4 regions of the Ferdinandcohnia sp. SAFN-114 genome follow, and region 4 is predicted to be linked to each of the others. Evidence: predicted binding sites of a transcription regulator. Region 4 holds the regulator's gene; each other region holds the start of a gene.

Region 1 (4,780 bases), on a different contig from region 4:
ACCTAGGTTAACAATATCAATTCCTAACTCAGGGTCTACCACTTGTTCAAGTGCCCCCAACATATTTTCCTTTAAAGCTTCATCCATTTATAACCTCTCCTTTCGAGAAATAGCTTATTTAAAAGGTGTCTAGCTCCAGGTGCCATCGGCTCGAGGTCATAAGCCAATCGCTTCTGAAGGTATAGAACACCTTCGTAAGCGCTCGTCTTATGCTTGTCGCCGAAATACGGCGCCTTGCGCTTTTCTTAAGTATAACGAAACAATCTAAGAATGTGAAATCCCCTGCATTTTGCTAAATATAGTTAACCTCTGAGTTGCTTCATGGCAGCTTCAGACATCCGCTCAGGGGACCAAGCAGGATGCCATACCATTAAAACCTCTATATCATTTACTTCTTCAAGGTAGGCAACTGCATGCTTTACTCCACTGGTAATACTATCATGTAGTGGGCAACCAGGTGTAGTTAGCGTCATTTCAATATACACATTATTATTTTCTTTAATATTAATTTCATAAATAAGTCCTAAATCAACAACATTAATATTTAATTCAGGGTCAATCACTTGTTTTAACTGCTCAAGGATTTTTTCTTTTAATTCCATTATGTTTCTCCCCTTTTATTTAAATAGAACCCTTATAATGCTGTAACTGAAAAAGAATGTTGAAGTGACAACAATGCTTTGGCCAACTGAAAAGATAAGCAATTGTCTAGTTGCAATGGCTAAAATTACGACAACACATCCAGTAATGAAACCTGTAAAAATGGGAACTGCCATTTTTTCATCAATCATTTGTTTTAAAGTAGGTACATCACGTTTACCAATCAGTTTGCTATATTTATGTGTCCACCAAAGAAAAGGAATAATTTTATATAAATAGCCAAGAATGCTACCAGCAATCCACAAGAAAATATAAAGAAAGACAAGGACGCCATAAATTTCGTAATGCCCTGGTAGGAACGCAATAACCATTCCAAAAAAGTGAATAACTAAGCCAAAACAAATGGCAATTAATGAAAAAATAAATGGTTTATCAAGCTTTTTCTTTAATCTAACCTTGATGATAGTGGAAATATGGTAAGAAAATAAGGCGAAACCTGCAAAAAGCAAAACCATACCAACCTGTAACAATAAGTTCACTTCAGTAATAAAGCTGCAAATGGTTACGACAAGTCCGATGGCGTAAATAGTATAGACCCAACTTGATAATTTCATCGAAAATCCGTGAGCTAACGAAAACATAGGGACCATTTTATAAGAAAAGCCGAAAATTAAAAATGTAAACCATCCTGCCACCCCTAGTAGAATATGACTTTTTAGAACAGCAAAATGATCTAGGTGGGCTATTCCCGCACCTAAATTAACAATCAATAGTATTCCTAATGAAATAGTGAGTAACAAGCAAAATAGAGCACTACCAACAAAAGCAGTTAGAATGTTTTTCTTTGCCTGTTTTTTCATTGTCATAAACATTTGAACAAGAAATAATAATATTCCAATTACAGCGAGTGATCCTGTAAAAATAGAAATGGCTGGTGAAAAAGAAAGAGTGATACCAAATCCGCCAAATCCAATTGCCGTTATCCAAAATTGAATAAATCCAAATTTTTCACTCCAAATCGGAGTCAAAAATGCTACCGGTACAAGCTGATACATTGCCCCCATCGCAACCATTAAGGCCCAACCAAGAATAAGTAAATGAGCTGATGATAGAATGGCAGGGGTTCTAAAGTTCCCATCAATCACCATATGTCCATTGAATAGGAGGATGACTTGGGATGTGAACAATGCCGCAACACTAAATAAAATAAAAGAAAGTGGTAGCCGGATATTTGTTTCATTTGATAATTGATGTATCATGATCAAGCAGCTCCTTATTTTGTAATCTTAATTTGAAAGCCGCCTTCAGGATGTGGTTCTGTTATATGCTTGTAACCAAGTTCTTCAAGCTGTTCATATAAAAACATAGGTCTACGATCATTTATAATCGTCAATGTTTCACCTTTGTTTAGTTTCTCGAGAGCCTTTAATGTTCTCATCATTGGTGTAGGAGGCTCAAGACCTCGATTATCTAATTGCATTATTTGACACCTCTTTAGTAAAGGTAACCTTCCAATGTTTTTTATCAATTTGCTCTACCTCGTTTGAAAACCCTTTTGCCTTTAAAATAGGAAATAAAGGAGTCGGTTTGAATGGCGCATGTAAGATGAATGTATCTCCATCCTGTAAAGGTTTAACGGCTTCCATAATCTTTTGAAATGGCTCAATCTTATTTTTAAGATCTTCCCTAACATCTACTTCCACTACTTTTGATTCCACTTAAAAGTCCCCCTTATCAACGTTTATAAACTAATGATAATCATTTTCAATGAGTAACGTTGTGACCTGAATCACAAATGCAAATTTTATTTAGGATTGTCAATTAAGCTGAAATTTAGTTTTAGAAAATCTCATCATGCAGTTTCATATGATCTAATAAGTAATAACCGTCTGTAGTCAAGTCAACAATATGTTTCTTTTTCAAAACAGAAATCGTTCGACTAACTGATTCACGAGTTGTTCCGATCATATTAGCGAGTTCTCGATTTGTAAAATGAGTTGTAAGTTTAAAGCGATTTCCAGTCTTTTCACCATTACTCCTACATAGACGAAGTAAAAGCATAATGATTTGCTCTTGGGTGCTTAACAAAATTTGTTCTTCTAGACGTTTTTGGAGGTCTATTATTTTTTCACCAAGCACTTTAAAAATTTTTATGCAAAGCTCAGGATTTTTTAGCAATATGTCTTCAAACTTATCAATGGGGGTGAAGATGATATTTGAATCCTCGATTACTTCGGCATGTGCGGGATATCCGCCTTTTCGAAAAAAGCCAGCATGAGGAAACATTTCTCCTGCTTCTAGAACAGAAACAATTTGTTCCTTCCCATGCATATCAGACTTGTAAATTTTTACTTTTCCAGATTGGATGAAAAATACACGATCAAGTGGATCGTCTTGCATAAAGATAAACATCTTTTGTTTATATAATCGTGACTGTGAAATTTCTACAATTGGGTCGAGTTCTTCTGATGTTAGTTCCCGAAACAAGGGTACTCCTTTCAATTGTTCACGAATCGATGGCAATCCCATCTGTCTCACTCCTTGTTCAAAATAAACTATATATGCGGTTACTCAACATTTAGTGTAACAATTCCACTTTTTAAAACAGTGATTTAAATCATAGTCGGTGAGGATGACAACAATGTTCAAAAATTGGACACAAAAAAGCTAGGAGTCAAACTCCTAGCTTAGTTATCATGCTTTTCTTCAGCGCAATTAAAGCAAAGTATTCCATTTTTATCATCTAATACAACACCATTAATAAAACCATCTAAACAAAAAATTTCTTTTTCACATTCCTTACATTTGCCTACAAATTCCTTCATGTGTTCACCCCGTTAATTCTTTTAAACTCCACAATCATGAAGAATGACAAGATGTTTACGTGGGATATTCATTTAATCTAATTATCGCATAGTTTTCGGTTCATATGATAAAAAACATACGTAAATAGTGATTAGCTTCACAACATGGTCTAAAAAGACTCGGGTACAATGGACCCATAAATCAAAAGGAGGAATTTTAATATGGTATTTGCAGCGAAAGTAAACGCACCAGATTATGCACCGAAGGATAAGCACCCAACAATCTTTAGAACATTTGATAGTTTACAACCAGGTGAAATCATGGAGCTATCAAATGACCACGATCCAAGACCACTCCAATACCAGTTTATGATCGAACGTGGTGATGCATTCACTTGGGAATACCTTGAACAGGGACCTGAAGTATGGCGCGTTGCAATCGGTAAAAAATAAAAATCAATCGCAGATTCCAATCTTTCACATAGTGTAGGCATAGTCTTTAACGGCTTTGTTTACACTTTTTTTGATTCATGATGTTTTTTTGTTTGGTAGGCTGTTTCATTCATGCTACTATGAAGAAAAAATCAAAAGGGTGTTTACTGATGAAAATACCGACATTCATAGGTGTTCTTTTGGCTGGGGGGGAATCAAGGAGATTCGGAAGCCCTAAGGCATTTGCGCAATTTCAAAATAAATCTTTTTACGAATATGCAATTGATGCATTAAAAGATAACGTGGACAAACTTTATATTGTGAGCCATCCTGTATTAGAAGAGCAATTTCGAAACGAAGCCTCGATTTCCATAATTCAGGATTTACCTGAATTTCAGGGAAATGGACCACTCGCTGGTATATTCACAGTCATGCAGAAAACAAACTCTGATTGGTATGTAATTTTACCTTGTGATACGCCTTTTGTTACAGACAATCTAGTAAAGCAGCTTATTACTTTTACCAATGATCAAAGTATTGATGCAATCGTACCCATTATCAATGAAAGACAACAGCCATTAATTGCCGTGTATCATGCTAGAGTCGCAAAAAAGATAGAACAATTACTTAAAGATAAAAAATTAAAAATGACACAGTTATTAGGCACTTGCAATGTAAAATTTGTTAACGACCAAGATCTTCAGCTACAAGGTATGGAATTTGAGAATATCAATAATAAAGCTGAATATGAAAAAATAAACCGTAAGCCAATTTGAGGATCACACGATATGTATCAAAAAGACGTTGCCATGTTAGGTCGCAACGTCTTTGTTATTATTCAAGTCTAACACTCATAATTTTCTGAAAAATGTGATAAAATAATAATATCAGAGCTATCTTAAAGGAGGGATTATGTTTGAGAGTAGGCTTAATTTTAGGTATAG
Region 2 (4,780 bases), on a different contig from region 4:
GAATGACTCTTTCGGCAATATCATCGGCCTCCTGTAAATAATGGGTTGTAAATAGAATCGTTTTACCACGTTCTTTCAAATCAATCACTGTATTCCAAAAAAGTTTTCTTGAGGTTACATCCATTCCTACAGTGGGTTCATCAAAAAATAACACATCAGGGTTTCCTGCCATAGCAAGCGCAAAGCCAAGTCGTCGTTTTTGACCGCCTGAAAGTTTATTGGCACGTTTTTGTAACTCATCCTTTGTAAATCCAGTAAAAGCAACTAGTTCCTCATATGATAAAGGGTGTGGATAATAACTTCTAAAAAGCTGGATAACTTCCCGTACCTTTAGTGCATCAATCACACTTACCTCTTGCAGCAATGCTCCGATTTTCTCCCGTACGGCTTGTTTCTTTGGATGACTCCCAAATAATTGAACACTCCCATCACTTGGCTCCAATAGCCCAAGCATCATCATTATGGTTGTTGTTTTCCCAGCCCCATTTGGCCCTAGAATAGCAACAACCTCACCCTTTTGAATTGAAAAGGAAACCTGATTAACAGCCATCTTGTTTTTAAACAACTTACTAACTTGGTTTACTCCAATAATAGATTCCATAAAAACACCTCCACCATCATTGTAAAACCAAAGGACCACCAAAATTAGTGGATAATGTCATCAACCTACATGACAATTGTCATCTGGGACACAGGGACAGGTTCCTTGACCCACCATTTTTTTCCTGGGACAGTGGACCTGTCCCCTTGACCCACCTCTGACTCACGAGAAAAAAGTATGTTTGATTTTCTTGAAATTCCGTAAACTAGGGAAAATACATATAGATTGTTTGGAGGAGGAGTACGAAAGTATGAAGACGCAAAAGTTGCAGTTGCCACTTCAAACCTCAAGTTTGGTTGTAGGTTTTATGGTGTGGGTGATTCTTTCTTCCTTGATGTCGAGCATTAAGCAGGATATACCTTTAACCGATAACCAGACCGCTATGGTTACGGCCGTTCCTGTCATCTTGGGTTCACTGTTGCGAATACTATTAGGATATTGGACAAATAAATTTGGGGCCAGATGGTTGTTTTTCCTTGGATTTGTTATCCTGATCCTTCCTATTTTTTATATCAGTATTGCTGATTCCATGTTTGATTTGATTCTAGGAGGACTTCTTCTCGGTATTGGGGGAGCCCTGTTTTCGATTGGGGTTACTTCCTTACCGAAGTACTATCCGAAGGAACGTCATGGATTTGTCAACGGGATTTATGGTGCAGGTAATATTGGTACTGCAATCACTTCATTTGCAGCACCAGCGCTTGCAATTAGCATTGGGTGGCAAAGTACGGTTCGCTTGTTTTTAATACCTGTCATTTTATTTGCACTTTTAAACTTTTTGCTTGGTGACCGTAATGAACCTAAAGTAAATAAACCATTAAGTGAACAGATAAAAAGCGTTTATAAAAATGAAAAGCTTTGGTTCATCAGCTTATTTTATTTTGTAACCTTTGGCTCTTTTGTTGCGTTTACAGTGTACTTGCCGAACTTTTTAGTCACTCATTTTGGATTAAGCTCGGTCGACGCAGGATTACGAACAGCTGGGTTTATTACACTCGCTACCCTTTTAAGACCAGTTGGGGGTTGGCTTGGGGACAAGTTTAATCCGTATCTCATTTTGTTTATTGTTTTTAATGTGATCACGTTCGCAGGCGTGCTCTTGGCGTTTACACCGGATATTGTTTTATACACTATAGGCTGTTTACTCATCTCTATATTTGCGGGAATTGGGAACGGAACAATCTTCAAGCTCGTCCCATATTACTTTTCGAAGCAAGCTGGGATTGTAAACGGAATTGTGTCGGCAATGGGGGGATTAGGTGGTTTCTTCCCACCAATTGTTCTCTCAATTGTGTTTGGTATGACGGGACACTATGCGATCGGGTTTATGTCACTCGCGATGTTTGCACTATTAAGCTCTGTATTCGTTGTGTGGATGTTCTATACGGAAAGAATTCAACTTGAGGCAAAGCTTATCGAGAATGTTGCTCAAGGAATGATGGTTACGAATCCGAAAGGCATTATTCAAAAAGTTAACCATGCATTCACAACGGTTACCGGATTCGAACCGAACGAAGCAATCGGAAAATCCCCAAGTATTCTCCGTTCAGGAAAGCATGATGCTGCGTTTTATGAACAAATGTGGGATTCAATTCGCTCGAAGGGATTCTGGCAGGGAGAGATTTGGAATCGACGAAAAAACAAAGAGCTTTATCGAGAATGGCTAACCATTAGTGAAGTGAAAAATGAAGCCGGCGAGGTTAAATATTATGTTGGTCTCTTTAACGACTTGACTGAAAAACAGGAGACATGATAAAGGGCTGGGGTTCAAACCTCGGCTCTTTTTATGATGGTGGAACCACTTTATAACGCAAATATTAATAATAAAACGCAATTACAAAAAATAACACGCAAATCCACGAAATAAAGCGCAATTATCCAAAATAAAACGCATATCTACGATTTACGAAATTAACCCCAATTCGAAAACACCCCTTTTTCAACTCCAACTAACTCGCAACCCAAATTTATGACATTTTTCGCAAAATGTAAGCTCGTAAGTTTAACGGGAATTAAGATGGAAAGGATTATGAAGGAAGAAAAAATAATCTTTTGTAAATGATGAAAGGATGATAGTTATGTCAACAGGACCAAGTTTACGAAAAACAGATTCTCATTCAGCGATACACGAGGCGGCACTTCATGAAGCGAAGGAGCTTAGAAATCTATTTAGAAAGTGTGTTGAACAAGGAGATAAGGAAAAAGCATTACAAGTGGCGGAGATTGCAATTGACCATTGGGAATCAAGAACACTCAAGCATGCGGATTCCGAAGAAGAAGGATTGTACAAAGAAATAATTGAACAAAACCCGAAACTTGAAAAACTAGTGAATCAATTAACCCGTGACCATGATTTAATGCGCCGCATAGTTGCAACGATGAAGAAAAGCCTTGAGACACAAGAAGCGGATTACCGGATGATTCCACTACTAGATAGCCTAATTATCATCGATGAAATCCATAATGATGATGAAATGAATAAACTGCTAGCATCTAACGAATAATAAAATGAAAAATTAGGAAATAGAGGAAAGGGGATGTAAATGGGTAAAAAAGATGTAATTGAGGAAAAGATGCTGCGTTTTGCGGCTCCCAACTTATATAAGAAGATGGTTGAAACATTTTTAGCATATAACATTCATTCTTATGACATCTACGCCACGGTTGTGAAGCAGGAAAAAGGGTTTGAGCTCACTTTGCGATTCTCTGAATCATTTTCACAAGCTGTCACAGGCTTCGTAAGTTTTGAACAGGCAGAGAATCCGGATGAAGAGGTTATGAGCTTCTTTAAGGAAACTGCAGAGAAATGCAAGAATCAGTTGATTTCCGACTATTACAAGATGATTAAACTATAGAGCTATTAGTATAAAAATTCTACTGACTCTAATACTTTCAAGGAACAAAGAGTGATAGGTTCTATTAAAAAAGAAGGGGTTGATTGATTGTTTTCAATGGAGAATGACGTATTGTTAATTGATGATCGGGAAGATTTGATTGCTGTTCTAAGAATGAGATTTGGTGACATCCCTGGAAAAATAATTGAAGAAATCTATCAAATCCAGGATATTAGTACACTTCAGCGACTTATTCTCGCCGCAGCAAATGCATCAAGCTGGAAAGTCTTCCTCGAAGAATTCCAAGCGGGAACGCAAAGCTTCAGGTTAGTGGGTGAAGATTTTAACCCATTGGCAAATATTCTAAAGGGAAGGGATGGAGACTTTGGCAAAACAGAATAGTCTCTTCCACTCGCTAAAGCATTTAGTGCGTGGAGAGCGTATTAACGATGGTTGGACAGAAGAAAATCCACGCCCGCGTGACTGGGAATCAATTTATCGCAATCGCTGGGCCCATGATAAGATTGTCCGTTCCACACATGGGGTGAACTGTACAGGTTCATGTAGCTGGAAGATCCATGTGAAGGATGGAATCATTGCCTATGAAACTCAGCAAACAGACTATCCATCTACTGGTGATGATTTCCCAGATTACGAGCCCCGCGGATGCCCACGTGGTGCAAGCTTTTCATGGTATACATACAGCCCTACTCGAGTGAAATATCCATATATACGTGGTGACCTTCTCGCTCTTTGGAAGGATGAGCTTAATAAAGCGGATAACCCTGTACAAGCTTGGGAAAATATCGTCACCAATCCTGAAAAACGTCAATCATACGTATCCGCCCGCGGTAGAGGTGGTTTCGTAAGAGGAAATTGGAAAGATATATGCCAAATGATTGCAGCATCGACCATTTATACGATTAAAAAATATGGTCCCGACCGGGTAGTAGGTTTCAGCCCGATTCCAGCGATGTCGATGGTGAGTTATTCTGGTGGAACAAGATTCTTATCGCTAATCGGTGGAACCATTCTTAGTTTCTATGATTGGTATGCAGATTTGCCGCCAGCATCTCCACAGGTTTGGGGCGATCAAACTGACGTGCCAGAAAGCGGTGACTGGTACAATACAAAATATTTCATTATCTGGGGTACGAATATTCCGCAAACAAGAACCCCTGACGCACACTTTATGGTGGAAGCACGCTATAACGGAACGAAAGTAGTTGGAGTAAGTCCAGACTATGCGGAGTATGATAAATTCGCTGATATCTGGTTGCCTGCCAAAGCAGGGACAGATGGAGCACTTGCAATGGCTATGACTCATGTCATTTTAAAAGAATTT
Region 3 (4,780 bases), on a different contig from region 4:
ATAAAATTGATAGCGTTTCTAGTATTCTTTCAGATATTGTTTTTGGGAGTTTAAGCACTGGTTTGTTGGACATAAAAAAACCACTCCTTCCTCATACTTTTAATACGATGAAGGGGTGGTAAGGGTTTCAATTTAAGACATTAATTTCATAAAAATGTATTTCATGGTTGATATTGTATCTGTTACACTAAAAAAGAAATATAACACAATCGTGTTAGGTTAATAGCACGTTGCAAAGGAGAATACATATGAGTACGTTCGAACAAATGTTAGAGAAATATGCTGACTTAGCTGTGCGTGTAGGTGTTAATGTACAGCAAGGACAAAACCTACTTATCAATGCACCTATCTCAGCTGTAGAATATGTTAGAAAAGTTGTAAAAAAAGCTTATGAGGCCGGAGCAAGAAATGTATATGTCGAGTGGAATGATGACGAAATTACACGCACTCGCTTTGATTTAGCACCAGATGAAGCATTCCTGGATTACCCAATGTGGAAAGCGAAAGGAATGGAAGAACTCGCTGAAAACGGAGCTGCCTTTTTGTCTATCATTTCATCAAATCCAGATTTACTGAAAGGTGTCAATCCTGAGCGCATTGCCAATGCAAATAAAACTGCTGGTCAAGCACTGGAAAAATACCGAAATTATTCTCAAGCTGATAAAGTAAGCTGGTCCGTTATTGCTGTGCCATCAGAAAGCTGGGCTGAAAAAGTATTCCCAGACCTCTCCTCTGCAGAACAAGTTGAAAAGTTATGGGAAGCGATATTCCAAGCAACTCGTGTAGATACGGAAAATCCCGTACAAGCATGGAAGGATCACAATGCAACTTTGCATGCAAAAGTGGAGTACTTAAACAAGAAAAAATATAAAAAATTGCATTATACAGCACCTGGAACTGACTTGATGGTAGAACTTCCTGAGGGTCACGTTTGGATTGGCGGTGGTGGTGAAAACGAACAAAATATTCAATTCGTAGCCAATATGCCAACAGAGGAGGTCTTCACCGTTCCTGCGAAAGAAGGTGTAAATGGTTATATAAGCAGCACGAAGCCACTCAATTACGGGGGAAGCTTAATTGATAACTTTACGCTCACATTTGAAAATGGACGAATCGTGGATGTAAAGGCTGAAGCTGGTGAAGACACACTCAAACGCCTTGTGGAAACAGATGAAGGCAGTCACTATTTAGGTGAGGTTGCGTTAGTTCCACATAGTTCACCTATTTCACAATCAAAAATTCTGTTTTACAATACTCTTTTTGATGAAAATGCCTCCAATCACTTTGCAATCGGAAACGCATATGCCTTCTGTATTGAAGGTGGTAAAACAATGTCGCGGGAAGAGCTTGTAATAAAAGGAGCAAACTCAAGTATCACACACGTTGACTTCATGGTCGGTTCAGGTGAAATGGACATCGACGGCATTACGACTGATGGAACCATCGAACCCGTTTTCCGTAAAGGGGACTGGGCATTCTAATATAATATTGTCTCTAGTAAATTTAACAAGTCATATATAGGCATCATTGGAGGATTTTCTCTTCCAGTGGTGTTTTTTTCTTTTTAATTATAAAATAGCCAATAATTTTATTTATTGATGCTATTGAAATTTAGATAGTATTATGTAAATATAGATGACAAGACACTTGTATTTCCAGATGTATCTCTTAAACTTTTTATAACCAAAAATTACCTTACCTAAGTTTGTGAAATTATTATCAAACTTATTTATCCTAGGAGGAAAAACTATGAATCTATTAAAATTGCGTAAAATGTTACAGGAGTTCTTACTTGAAGATTTAGGTGAACTGGATGTAACAAGTCAATCAATTTTCCCAATTGAACAAACAAGTCAAGGCGTATTTATTGCTAAAGAGGAAGGAATTATTTCTGGATTAGCCATTATTAAGGAAGCCTATCGCTTATTAGATTCTACCATTGGAGTCGAGCTTCGTTTTTCTGACGGAGATTATGTTTATGCTGGCGATTCAATCGCAACAGTAAGTGGACCGACATCCCACCTACTCACTGGTGAAAGAGTGATACTGAACCTTATCCAACGAATGAGTGGAATTGCAACCGTTACAAACAGATGTGTAGAAGCTTTAAACGACCCTTCCATTCGTATTTGTGATACTAGAAAAACCATTCCAGGACTTCGTATGCTTGATAAGTATGCAGTTGTAACGGGTGGTGGCAAAAATCACCGTTTTGGGCTCTATGATGGGGTTATGATTAAGGATAACCATATCGCCTATTGCGGTTCGATTACAAAAGCGGTTGAAGCGGTACGCGAAAAAATTGGCCATATGGTAAAGATTGAAGTTGAAACGGAAAACAAAGAAGAAGTCTTGGAAGCTGTGGAAGCTGGAGCAGATGTGATTATGTTCGATAATCGTAGCCCTGAAGAAGTGAATGACTTCACAAAGTTAGTACCAAAGGGAATCATCACCGAAGCCTCTGGCGGAATAACTTTAGATAATTTAGCCACCTATTCCGGTACCGGTGTCCAGTATATATCATTAGGATTTTTAACCCATTCAGTAAAAGCCCTTGATATTAGCTTGCAAGTAAAAGAAGGTAACAAGAAATCTTCTTTCAATGAATGATGATATGCTACCCGAGTACATCTGACTTGTTAAAAGTACGAGTGGAACTCGGGTAGCATGACCTTTGGGGGTATTGTGAATGTCTAAAAAAAATTGGATTTATTCTTTCTTACTTTTAATTAGCAGTATTCTTTTAGCAGGTTGCTTGAATAAAGTTGGTGCGGTGTCTGTCTCTGATACTGGCGATATTCGAACGACTATTATTGGCGGACGGACAGGTGGCGCATGGTCTGTTTTTACAGAAGGTATCGCCGAGTCGATTCGTCGTGAAAATAAAGGTTCACTTATTACGGTTGAGCCTGGCGGAATTGTTGAGAATCCGGCTAGTGTTGGAACAAACACGGTCCCTTATGGTATCTCCTATGCCATGACAGCTTACGCAGCATTTAGTGGAACAGAACCTTATAAAGAAGCCTATCCAGATATACGGGCGATTAGTGTGGTGATTCCTGCTAACTATTATCAATTAATCGCACGAGCTGACGTGGAATTCGATTCATTGGACGAGGTGATTCAAAAGGAAGCACCGATGCGGCTAGCAGTTGACCAAAGAGGCTCTGCGGGTGAAATCATAACCCGAACGATTTTACAAGAGTACGATGTAACCTATAAAGATATAGCATCTTGGGGTGGTTCTGTTGATCATTTAAGTGGTTCAAAAACGTTTGAATTGATGGGAGATAATCGAATCGATACAACAGGAGATGCAGTATCCGTCCCATCCAGTGATATTTTAGAGGCGGCCATCACAAATGACATGAAATTTATTTCGATGGACCAAGATATACTTCAAGATGTAGCAGATAAGCTAGGAATGGAGCTAGGTACAATAGCGGCAGGGAGTTATAATTTTTTAAATCAAGATATACACACCCTATATACCCCTGCTATTTTAATTGTTCACAAGGATGTTCCTGAAGAAGAAGTGTATCGCGTTACAAAGGCTATCTATGAAAATGTAGAATATCTAGGCACAGTCCATAAGGAATTTAAGAAGCTATCAGACGAAAACTTTAGCAAAGTTGGGAAGGTCCCTCTTCATCCTGGTGCAAAGAAATTTTTCGTAGAAAAAGGACTAATCCATTAAATTTAGAAGGGAGTTCCCGAGATAATGGGCTTTACAAATTATATAACTAGAACCTTTTCTGAAGGTGAAAAGCGTGACTTGACAGGTCCCGCTGCTAAATATTTTAAAAGTATTGCATTCATCTTATCACTATTCCAAATTGTGTCTGTTGTCTGGGGAAAACTAGATCCGATCCAACTGTTGGCAACTCATCTAGCTTTCATTCTAATCTTGACCTTTTTATATTATAGTTTTTCAAAACAAAGCAGAACAAGCGCTACACCGACAATCCCTGACTATATTTGTTCACTCTTAGCTTTAGGTGCCGGATGTTATTTTAATATCCACGCTGAACGAATTTCGGAACGGATTCCAATTGTCGACCCTATGTCCCCTTTGGATATTTTTGTTGGCTTCGTATTTGTCCTATTAAGTATCGAAGCAGCACGTCGCACGATTGGAATGCCGATCGTCATCATCGTTTTAATTGGAATCAGTTATGCACTTTGGGGCCATCATTTAGGAGGACTCATTTGGCATAGGGAATTTTCGTTTTCCGAAGTAGTTGAAGATCTAGCTTATAGCTTTAACGGCCTTTGGGGTTCACCAATTGCAGTTGCAGCATCATTCGTGTATATGTTTTTACTATTTGGAGCGTTTTTACAAAAGGCGGGTGCGGGTGAGTTCTTCTTCCAGTTGTCGACAGCTCTTGCTGGAAGAACCCGCGGTGGAGCAGCCAAGGTGGCCGTCATTGCGAGTGCATTTTTTGGCATGATTTCTGGTAGCCCAACAGCGAATGTTGTAACAACAGGCTCATTTACGATTCCAGTGAGTAGGCGTTCCGGATACAAACCAACATTTGCGGCAGCAGTTGAGGCAGCTGCATCGACTGGAGGTAGTATTTTACCACCAATTATGGGGTCCTCTGCCTTTTTAATGGCAGCAATTACTCAGATTCCATATATTTCGATTGTTATTGCTGCCATTATTCCTGGAATACTTTACTATACTTCATTGCTTGCGATGGTTCATTTTGAGGCAATAAGATTAGATTTACCAAAGGCGAATAAAGAAGACATTCCTAACGTTTCAAACGTGTTAAAA
Region 4 (4,780 bases):
AGGATTGTACCGGGATAATCAATTAGAGCATTTTCAAGTACTTCCTTACTATCAAGGTCTAAGTGGTTGGTAGGCTCGTCAAGAATGAGAAAATTAGATTTCTCCATCATTAGCTTCGAAAGGGCAAGTCTTGCTTTCTCGCCACCACTTAAGGTTGAAACGGTTTTTAACACATCATCCCCTGAGAAGAGAAAGTTTCCAAGAACCGTACGGATTTCTTTTTCAGTTTTAAGAGGGTATTCGTCCCATAATTCATTTAAAACTCGCTTGTTCGAGTTGAGGTCCGCTTGTTGTTGATCATAGTAACCGATGGTCACATGTGAACCAAAGCGAAATGTTCCCTCTACGTTGTCGAGTTTTTCAATAATTGCTTTTAGTAAGGTTGATTTTCCGATTCCGTTTGGACCCACTAAAGCGATGCTATCTTCACGGTAAATATTGAAATTAATATTTTTGATAATCGGTTTGCCTTTTTCGTACGAAACGGTGATATCTTTTGCACTTAGTACGTCATTTCCACTTTGCCTCTCGATTTCAAATCGGAAGGAAGCTGACTTTTCATCACCTAACGGCCTGTCCATTAGCTCCATTCTTTCAAGTTGCTTTCGTCTACTTTGGGCACGCTTGGTGGTTGAAGCTCGAACTAGGTTTTTTGCGATGAAATCCTTTAGCTTTTCCACTTCTTCTTGTTGTTTTTCATATTTTTTCAACTCAAGTTCGTAGTTTTCAGCCTTGAGTTTTAAATAGTTGCTATAGTTCCCGACATATCTGGTGCTTGTGTGTCTTGAAATTTCATAAACTTGGTTGACCACTTTATCAAGGAAGTATCGGTCATGGGATACGATTAATAGTGCTCCAGGATATCCTTGTAGATATTGTTCTAGCCACGTAAGTGTGTTGATATCAAGGTGGTTAGTAGGCTCGTCCAAGATTAACAGATCAGGCTTGGTTAGTAATAGTTTACAAAGGGCAAGGCGTGTCTTCTGACCGCCGCTTAAGCTGGATATTTTGGTTTGGTAGTCTTCTTCTGTAAAATTAAAACCATGTAGAATGGATCGAATATCAGCTTCGTATTGATAGCCTCCCTTTTCCTTAAAATCAACCTGTAGCTGATCATATTCTTCAAGTAATTTTTGGTAATCATCCGGATTTTCAAAGAGGGATGGGTCTCCCATTTTAACCTCTAAGTCTCTAAGGTCTTTTTCAAGCTTTTGTAAGGAGGCAAAAACAGTTAGCATTTCCTCCCAGATGGTCAAACTCGATTCAAGTCCTGTATTCTGAGCGAGGTAATCAATGGTAACACTTTTCGGTTTGATAATTTCACCGCCATCATGAGACATATGGCCAGCAATAATTTTTAAAAGTGTTGATTTTCCAGCACCGTTTCGTCCAACGATGGCAATACGGTCACGAGTTTGTACTTCTAACTTTATATTCGATAATATAAGATCAGCAGCAAAATACTTTTTGAGCTGATTTACTTGTAGTAAAATCATGTTATTTCACCTCTTGTTTCTATCATCAGTGTATCTTATATTGTTTAATTAGAGCAACTGCAATGATATTGTTCACAGATGTATCAAAGACAGATGTGTTAAAATAGTGTATAGTTTATGGGAGGGTTTGTTTATGTCATCATTTACCCATTTTAATGAGCAAGGTCGTGCCAAGATGGTCGACATTACGGAAAAAGCAGATACTGTCCGTACAGCAATTGCAAAATCAAGTATTACTGTAAATAAAATCATTTATGAGCAAATAATAAATAATGAGGTTAGTAAGGGTGATGTCCTTGCTGTTTCTCAGGTTGCCGGGATTATGGCAGCCAAAAAGACGTCAGAGTTAATTCCGATGTGTCATCCATTGGCATTAAAGGGCGTTGATATACGTTTTAGCTGGACAATCCAAGATGAATATATTTTAAATATCACGGTTTCAGTTAAAACAAAGGGTAGTACAGGTGTCGAAATGGAAGCACTTACTGCTGCATCTGTTTGTGCGCTAACTGTCTATGATATGTGTAAAGCGGTTGATAAAGGAATGGTCATTGGACCAACTTATTTGGCTGAAAAAACAGGTGGAAAGAACGGAGATTTTATAAGGGAGCTATAGTTAGTTCCAAGTTAGTGGAGGAATTAAGGTGAATCTTGAACAATCAAAAATACCACAAGCAACTGCCAAAAGGCTGCCACTTTACTATCGATTTTTGAAAAATTTGCATGCCTCAGGAAAACAGAGGGTTTCATCTGCAGAACTAAGTGATGCGGTTAAGGTTGATTCCGCAACAATTAGGAGAGATTTTTCTTATTTCGGAGCATTGGGAAAAAAAGGGTATGGTTATAATGTCAATTATTTATTATCCTTTTTTAGTAAGACCTTAGATCAAGACGAGTTAACGAAGGTTACTCTAATCGGTGTAGGGAATTTAGGTACAGCATTTTTACATTATAATTTTTCAAAAAATAATAATACAAAAATTGAGCTTGCGTTTGATGTGGATTATAATAAGGTAGGTAGTAGTATTGGTGGAGTAAAGGTACACCATCTTGATGACCTGGAAAAAGAATTGCCTGATGATGTAACGGTGGCTATTCTAACGGTGCCGGTTGGGGCAGCTCAGTCGATTACAGACCGCTTGGTTAATAAAGGGATCAAGGGTATTCTTAATTTTACCCCAGCACGAATCAATGTGCCTGAACATATTCGGGTTCACCATATTGATTTGGCCATAGAACTACAAGCCCTTGTATATTTCTTAAAGCATTATTCAAATGATTCAAATGATTCAAGTGAAGAATAATAATAGATCTTATAATTGTAGGGAGGTGACTTACAGTGGGAAGTCTTGGATTTGGTAGTATTTTATTGATTGTATTTGCAGCGTTATTAATCTTTGGACCGAAGAAGTTGCCTCAACTAGGAAAAGCAGCGGGTAATACATTGCGTGAGTTTAAAAACGCAACAAAAGGTTTAGCAGACGATGACGATGATGATGTTAAGAAGAATGAAACTCAAGATGTGAAGTAATGATAGGATGAGTCACATGAATGAAAAAGAAATGTCCGTCTATGATCATATTGGAGAGTTACGAAAACGACTGATCTACGTAGTCGTTTTCTTCTTCATTGTTGCATTAGGAAGCTTTTTTCTCGCAGAGCCAGTTATTCTCTATTTGCAAAATGCAGAGGAAGCAAAAGAGCTGACAATGAATGCTTTTCGTATGACAGATCCAATTAAAATCTATATGCAATTTGCTTTTATCATTGCCCTTGTTATCTCATCTCCTTTTCTCCTTTATCAGCTTTGGGCCTTCATCAGTCCTGGCTTATATGAAAAGGAAAGAAAGGTAACCTTGAGTTATATTCCGCTTTCGGTAATCCTTTTTCTAATAGGAGTTTCTTTCTCCTACTTTATTTTGTTCCCGTTTGTAGTGAACTTTATGACAAGGTTAGCGGAACGCCTTGATATAAATCAGGTGATTGGAATTAACGAATATTTTCAATTCCTGTTGCAATTGACTTTACCGTTTGGCTTTTTGTTTCAACTGCCGGTTATTGTGATGTTTTTAACAAGATTGGGAATAGTAACACCGATGTTTCTATCTAAAATACGAAAGTTCGCGTATTTTATTCTATTAGTCATCGGAGGTTTAATCACACCTCCTGAAATAATCTCGCATTTAATGGTTACAGTACCGTTATTCGGATTATATGAAATCAGTATTCTTGTATCAAAAAGTGCCTACAGGAAGGCACTAAAAGCAGAAATGGAAGCGGCAAATTCGATAGAGTAGGGAAATCTATAAAAAAAATAACCTCCGTTGTGAGGTTATTTTTTTGTTTTTGAGATCTTTTTTATTTTACTGTGAAGGACAAACATTCGGATAGCCACACCAAAGTCGAATGTTGCGACAAGTGCTAGAAGGATGGTAGAGAAGTTCCAAACGGTCTCTGTTGCACTATTAATCGCAATATAGGTAAACAGAATCCCCATTAGCGTGTAAATGATGCCCATTACAAAAGGTGAAGTTCTTCGCATAAATTAAAAGCCTCCAATAAATGTCTGTTGCAGCTTCTCGGCTTGCTTCATGATCCTTTCTATATCATCTGCAAAAATCGTTTGAACCACTACAACAAAAGTATTCATTGCAACATGTGCAAAGATTGGAACGATAATCCGTTTTGTCCGTACATAAAGGAAGGCAAAGGTAAAGCCCATCGCTGTATAAATCAGAATATGCGTAAAGTCCATATGCACTACTGCAAAGATTAACGAACTAATCAGGGCAGAAATGAAAAAGTTAAATTTTTTATATAAGGAACCAAAAATAATTTGGCGAAAGATAATTTCCTCAAGGATTGGCCCAATAATGGAAACTACGATTATAAGCAGTGGTAGGGATTTTACCAAGGCCATAATTTCTTGGGTGTTCTCAGAACCAGCCTCAATACCAAGCAAATGAATCTCAATATTAGCTGCAATAACCTGAGCAGTCATTGCCATGAATATACCTGCTATTGCCCATCCAATCGCTTCTCCTTTTGAAGAACGATGAAGATTTTGATGTCTTTCATTAATATCTTGTCTTAATAAAAATAAAACAATCGGAAGTGCCGCCACAAAACTAATAACAGTCCAAAGGGCAATAATCGTATTCGGGTCAACATCATCTCCGATTCCTAAAAGCAATAGAAGCGGGATACCTAAAATTCCAGAGAACTGCATGATAATGTAAGTGAAAATGACATACCAATAACGAGCTTTCATGAAAATCTCCTTT

Evidence for each region. The regulator Rex, encoded in region 4, represses fermentation and respiration genes when NADH is low (regulators of the CRP and FNR family bind a similar motif). The targets are predictions, from matches to a motif close to TTGTGAAATATTTCACAA.
Region 1: ACR65M_RS06745 (DUF2249 domain-containing protein) is a predicted target of Rex. The motif match lies at 3,551-3,568, and genes of this name have one in related genera.
Region 2: ACR65M_RS10970 (hemerythrin domain-containing protein) is a predicted target of Rex. The motif match lies at 2,569-2,586, and genes of this name have one in related genera.
Region 3: nadC (carboxylating nicotinate-nucleotide diphosphorylase) is a predicted target of Rex. The motif match lies at 1,706-1,723, and genes of this name have one in related genera.

The regions. Positions count from the first base shown of each region.
Region 1 covers NZ_JBPFDQ010000014.1:71,294-76,073, forward strand. The annotation lists gene ACR65M_RS06710 (metal-sulfur cluster assembly factor) at 1-87, opposite strand, end outside; gene ACR65M_RS06715 (metal-sulfur cluster assembly factor) at 303-602, opposite strand; gene ACR65M_RS06720 (heme-copper oxidase family protein) at 618-1,859, opposite strand; gene ACR65M_RS06725 (DUF2249 domain-containing protein) at 1,874-2,080, opposite strand; gene ACR65M_RS06730 (DUF2249 domain-containing protein) at 2,067-2,318, opposite strand; gene ACR65M_RS06735 (cyclic nucleotide-binding domain-containing protein) at 2,440-3,129, opposite strand; gene ACR65M_RS06740 (hypothetical protein) at 3,288-3,425, opposite strand; gene ACR65M_RS06745 (DUF2249 domain-containing protein) at 3,627-3,857, shown strand; gene ACR65M_RS06750 (molybdenum cofactor guanylyltransferase) at 4,007-4,612, shown strand; gene ACR65M_RS06755 (DUF5316 family protein) at 4,753-4,780, shown strand, end outside.
Region 2 covers NZ_JBPFDQ010000028.1:36,188-40,967, reverse strand. The annotation lists gene ACR65M_RS10980 (ABC transporter ATP-binding protein) at 1-601, opposite strand, end outside; gene ACR65M_RS10975 (nitrate/nitrite transporter) at 852-2,354, shown strand; gene ACR65M_RS10970 (hemerythrin domain-containing protein) at 2,680-3,105, shown strand; gene ACR65M_RS10965 (hypothetical protein) at 3,145-3,456, shown strand; gene ACR65M_RS10960 (hypothetical protein) at 3,553-3,837, shown strand; gene ACR65M_RS10955 (nitrate reductase subunit alpha) at 3,821-4,780, shown strand, end outside.
Region 3 covers NZ_JBPFDQ010000009.1:75,671-80,450, reverse strand. The annotation lists gene ACR65M_RS04780 (DUF1648 domain-containing protein) at 1-73, opposite strand, end outside; gene ACR65M_RS04775 (aminopeptidase) at 249-1,481, shown strand; gene nadC (carboxylating nicotinate-nucleotide diphosphorylase) at 1,750-2,610, shown strand; gene ACR65M_RS04765 (TAXI family TRAP transporter solute-binding subunit) at 2,690-3,697, shown strand; gene ACR65M_RS04760 (TRAP transporter permease) at 3,722-4,780, shown strand, end outside.
Region 4 covers NZ_JBPFDQ010000072.1:5,158-9,937, forward strand. The annotation lists gene ACR65M_RS19715 (ABC-F family ATP-binding cassette domain-containing protein) at 1-1,496, opposite strand, end outside; gene moaC (cyclic pyranopterin monophosphate synthase MoaC) at 1,630-2,112, shown strand; gene ACR65M_RS19725 (redox-sensing transcriptional repressor Rex) at 2,141-2,800, shown strand; gene ACR65M_RS19730 (twin-arginine translocase TatA/TatE family subunit) at 2,836-3,027, shown strand; gene tatC (twin-arginine translocase subunit TatC) at 3,044-3,793, shown strand; gene ACR65M_RS19740 (YdiK family protein) at 3,829-4,038, opposite strand; gene ACR65M_RS19745 (CPBP family intramembrane glutamic endopeptidase) at 4,042-4,767, opposite strand.